One region of the Arthrobacter sp. 10T413_2 genome, then DNA from elsewhere that is predicted to be linked to it. Evidence: predicted binding sites of a transcription regulator. Region 1 holds the regulator's gene; the other holds the start of a gene.
The links. The regulator HspR, encoded in region 1, represses chaperone genes until heat shock. The targets are predictions, from matches to a motif close to AAGTTGAGTCNNNNNGACTCAACTT.

Region 1 (2,509 bases):
TTGCCCCCGGCGGAGGAGGCGGGGCTGCCGGCGGCGCAGGCTTCGAAGACCTCTTCGGCGGGCTCTTCACCGGCGGCGGGGGACGCCATTCCGGCAGCTACAGCACCGCCGGCGGCATTCCGCCCGAGTTCGCCGATCTCTTTGGCGGCGGCGGTGGGTTCGGTGGCGGCGGCCAGTCGTTCCAGCGCGCTCCGCAGAAAGGCGCGGACCGCACCGCGTCCACCTCGATCTCATTTGCCGGGTCCATCCGCGGCACCACGATCGGCTTGCGTGAACCCGACGGAGAAGTCATCGACGTCCGCATCCCGGCCGGCATCAAGGACGGCCAGAAGGTCCGCGTTCGCGGCAAAGGCCAGCACGGTCCCGCCGGCTACGGCGACCTCATGGTCACAGTCTCCGTGAAGCCCCATGATTTCTACGTCCGCGACGGCGAAAACCTCCGCATCCACGTCCCCGTCTCCTTCCCGGAGGCGGCCCTGGGCGCCGATGTCGAGGTTCCGACGATCGACGGCGACAAGGTCAAAGTCAGGGTCCCCGCAGGGACGCCGTCCGGCCGCACGCTGCGCGTCAAGGGCCGCGGCGTCAAGCACGCCAGCGGCACCGGCGATCTGCTGGTGACAATCGACGTCGCTGTCCCGCGGCGGCTGAGCAAGGAAGCGGAGGAAGCCGTGAAGGCCTTCGCCGCGGKCACTGCCGACGAGGACGTCCGCGCGGGCCTGGCAGCCAAGGCCCGGCTCTAGGAACGGAGTCCAGCCATGGCCATCGACTTCGATCAGCCGATCTTCGTCATCTCCGTTGCCGCCGAGCTGGCGGACATGCACCCGCAGACGCTGCGCCAGTACGACCGGTTGGGGATCGTCTCGCCCAGCCGCGCCCCGGGCAAATCGCGGCGCTACTCGCAGCGCGATGTGAACATGCTCCGCGAGGTCCAGCGGCTCTCCCAGGAGGGCGTCTCACTGGAGGGCATCAAGCGGATCCTGCAGCTGGAGAACCAGGTMGCAGCCCTGCAACGGCGCGTCACCGAGCTGAGTGAAGAACTCGATCGCCGCCCCCGGGCCCTGGACTCCCGCATCTTCGCTGCGGGAGCCGCGGGCGACGTCGTCAGCCTGGCCCGAGGCAAGCGTCCCCAAGCGAGGTCGCAGGCGCTGGTGGTGTGGCGGCCGCGGGGGATKGAAGACTGAATCCTGGCTTAGTGCAAGAGTGCCCGGGACCYTGAAGGTCCCGGGCACTCTTGCGATGTGTCAGAAGMACGAACTCGAGCCTGCCACCGGGGTGACGGCAAGGCCGTTGCCTGCTACGTCCCGCATGCCACCTGTGGGCYTGTACGTCGGCACAGCGGCCTTAACCGTTCCATTGTTCGCGCTTCCAGTGGCCAGGGCCCCCAGTGTGATGGTGAGCATCCGGGTGGCGGGGCTCCAGCTGACCGTCGAGGCGGACCCTCCGGCACCCTTGTAAGTGAGTGTCCCCGACGGGGAGTAGCTTCCAGCGAGGGCGACGCTGCCAATTCTCGACGTCGGGCACGCCGAGCTGTCCACGCTGACGCTGAGGACGTTMCCCGCGCTGATGGTGACGGTGACCTGGTTGTCCCCGCTCAGGGTCCCTGCGGCACCAGGGGCCCAGCTGCTGCAGATTGTTGAGGAGTCCAGGGCTTCGAAGAAGGTGATGGTGGCCTTGTCGCCGGGTTCGATCTTGCCGCTCTTGCCGCCGCCGTCGGCCAGCAGCACCCCGGACACCGTCGGGGCAGTGACGTCCTTGACGGAGGACGCTGTGCCCGGCGTCGCGGGATTGCCCTGGTTGCCTGCGGTGTCGGTGGCGACGGKGCTGTAGGTGAGCGTCCCGTCAGCCAGAGACGAGAGGTTCACAGCGGTGTTCCAGGCTCCGGACGCGTCCGCGGTCACAGCAGCGGTGACCGTATGCGCGGCGCCGGCGTCCTTGACCGTTAGGGCGATGGATGCCCCCGGTTCGGTGGTGCCGCTGACCGGCACGGAGGCGACGTTGGCGGAACTGACGTAGGCCGGGGCCGTCACGGTCGGGGCCGCCGGCGGGGTGGTGTCAACGGCGGCGCCTGCGCTCCGGATGCTCTCGGATCCTTGCCACTGCCCCAGCACCGGGGTGACCGTGTAGTACCAGGTGCCGGTCGGGACGCCTTGGTCGGTGCAGCCCAGCCCCGCGGCAACTGTGCCCGTGCATGTTCCCCCCGCGGCAATCCTTGTGCCGCCGGATGCGGAAGCGTAGCGCCCCACKGTGTAGCCGCTGACTGAGCGGCCGGCGAGGGTGGCGGCGGCCTTCCATGCCAGCGTGACATTTTCTGCAGACACGCTGGCCGACGGCGTTGCGCCGGCGGCCACGGCATCAGCAGCGGCCGCCGCGGACCCCCCGTTCGCGATAGACGCCCAGAAGGCGTTGGCCCCCGGGCCGGGCCACGAGAGCAGGGTGACGCCGGCAACGATGACGGCAACGCGGCTCCGGATGCTCGGGTGTGCCTGGCGGGTGTTGCGACGGCTCATCG
Region 2 (2,619 bases), on a different contig from region 1:
GTGGGCCTCGTAGCGCTCCTTGAGGCCGCGCAGGATGCCGATGGTGTCCTCCACGCTCGGCTCCCCGACGAAAACTTGCTGGAAGCGGCGTTCCAAGGCGGGATCCTTCTCGATGTTCTCGCGGTATTCGTCGAGAGTGGTGGCGCCTATCAGCCGKAGCTCGCCGCGGGCCAGCATGGGCTTGAGCATGTTGCCGGCGTCCATGGAGCTGTCCCCGGAGGCACCGGCCCCGACCACCGTATGGATMTCGTCGATGAACGTGACGATCTGGCCCTCGGAGCTCTTGATTTCCTCCAGGACGGCCTTGAGCCGCTCCTCGAATTCGCCGCGGTATTTGGCGCCGGCCACCATGGACGCAAGGTCCAGGGCGATCAGGGTTTTGCCGCGCAGGCTTTCGGGGACGTCTCCGGCGACGATCCGCTGGGCAAGTCCTTCGACGACGGCGGTCTTACCCACGCCGGGTTCGCCGATGATGACGGGGTTGTTCTTGGTGCGGCGGCTCAGGACCTGGATGATGCGGCGGATCTCGGCGTCGCGGCCGATCACCGGATCCAGCTTTCCGGAGCGGGCGATCGCTGTCAGGTCGGTGCCGTATTTCTCCAGCGCCTGGAAGGTGTTTTCCGGGTCGGCATTGTCCACCTTGCGGTCGCCGCGGACCCCGGGCAGGGCCGCGAGTAGGGCCTCGTGGGAGGCGCCGGCGTCGCGCATGAGCTTGCCGACGGCGTCACTTCCGGACGCCAGCCCCAGCAGCAGGTGCTCGGTGGAGACGAAGGTGTCGCCGAGGCGTTCGGCCTCGTTCTGGGCATTCTTGATGGCCTGCAGGGCGGTGCGGGACAGCTGTGGCTGCTGCACAGAGCTGCCAGAGGTGGACGGAAGTGACTTGATGGCGGAGCTGGCCTGGACGCTRACGGAATCCGGGTCCGTGCCCGTGGCGCGGAGTAGTGCGACGGCAACGCCCTCCCGCTGATCMATGAGCGCCTTGAGCAGATGGGCAGGTTCGAGCTGCGGGTTTCCCGCCGTCGAGGCGTTCATGGCGGCGGCCGCAAGAGCCTCCTGGCTCTTGGTAGTGAATTTGGCGTCCAAAGAGAGCTCCTTTCGGGAACATGCTGATATTAAAGTTGAGTGTACTCCGCTCAACTTTGCATTAGGTCCCTTTGGGTCCATRTTTGCCGACGGCGAAACAGCTGTCTAGGGCCGGAGTCCCCGCTGGCACGGGCCGCGCTGGACCGCGGGGCCGGTGGCCGGGGGCCCGGGGTGCGGGGGCCCGGGGTGCGGGGGCTGCGGGGGCGGGACCGCACATCTGGGACCCTGACCGCTGCTGCCACGGAACATGCTCTCCCCCGTCCGCCAGGAATGGACATAATCCCACTATGTCCACTGTTCGAATCCAGGAATGAACATGTCCCATCCATCCGGGCGCGAAAAATGAGCATGGTCCCGGATTCGGGGCTGGGAATGAGCAGGTCCCCCCAAGCCAACTCAGCCCGATGAGCATGCCTATCGTTCGAATCAAAGACTGGACATGCCCAATCCACCCGGGCGCGAAAAATGAGCATGCCCACAGGAGCCCGCATCCAGAATGAGCATGGCCGCCAAGGTCGGCACGAAGAATGAACCGGTGCGCCGCTCCAGGGTCGGCCAATGAGCATGTCCGGTGCCCCTCGACGCGCGGCAAGGGATGGCTTAGTGCTCCTGAAGCTGGTCGGTAACGCCCTCGCCCTCCGCACCGCGTTGAAGGCTGGACATCTCGCCCCCTAGCACCGTTTGACAGCGGGGCATGTCCTCCGCTGACGCTCGTGACTGCGGGACATGCCCGCGGCTGACCTGCACGAGTGGACATACTCCCCTCATGCCCGTTCGTGGACCTCAAAACTGGACATGTCCACGGCTGGGTTAGGCGACCACTGGACATGTCCTCCGCTGGGGTAGGCGACCGCTGGACATGCCCCCCGCAACCAGGTCCAGACGCGGGGCATGTCCCCCGCAGCGGAGCTTGGCGGACCGCCGCTGGGCCTGGCAGAACTCGGCAGGGCCAGCCCGCTGGCAAGGCCAGCCCGCCGGCAAGGAGTACCCGGCCGGGAAGGAGCGGCACGGCGGCCGGGTCCCCCAAGGAACCAGCCGCCGGGCCAATCACTCCCACCTCCAAAGCTTGTCATATGCTTGACAGAATTGTCACACGACGCTCCGGGGCGCGCGGAACCTCGTCGGTATTGTGGAATCCATGAACGAGACGTCGGCACCGCAGAATCCCGGGCACCGGAGTGTCTTCCTGGACAAGGAACACCCTGCCGCTTGGCGCGCGCTCAACGGTCTGGGCCTGAAAGCCAAAGAAGCCGCCACAGAGGCCGGCCTGGACGGGAAGCTGATCGAGCTGCTCAATGTCCGCATTTCACAGATCAACGGCTGCGCCTACTGCCTGGACCTGCATGTGGGCGATGCCGTCAAGAACGGCGAGTCGGCCCAGCGCCTGGCTGTGCTCCCCGCCTGGCGCAACACCGCACTCTTTTCCGACAAGGAACGGGCCGCCCTGACCCTGGCGGAGGCCATCACGACCATCTCCGACGCCCACGCCCGCGACCGCGAGGGCGCCCAGGCCCGCAAGCACCTGACAGCCGAGGA

Region 2: clpB (ATP-dependent chaperone ClpB) is a predicted target of HspR. The motif match lies at 1,116-1,140, and genes of this name have one in related genera.

Annotation. Positions count from the first base shown of each region.
Region 1 is NZ_JBFTHK010000067.1:9,670-12,178, forward strand. It holds gene AC1DBQ_RS12335 (DnaJ C-terminal domain-containing protein) at 1-740, shown strand, start outside; gene AC1DBQ_RS12340 (heat shock protein transcriptional repressor HspR) at 756-1,181, shown strand; gene AC1DBQ_RS12345 (hypothetical protein) at 1,242-2,507, opposite strand; gene AC1DBQ_RS12350 (hypothetical protein) at 2,504-2,509, opposite strand, start outside.
Region 2 is NZ_JBFTHK010000015.1:15,521-18,139, reverse strand. It holds gene clpB (ATP-dependent chaperone ClpB) at 1-1,083, opposite strand, end outside; gene AC1DBQ_RS04605 (carboxymuconolactone decarboxylase family protein) at 2,222-2,619, shown strand, end outside.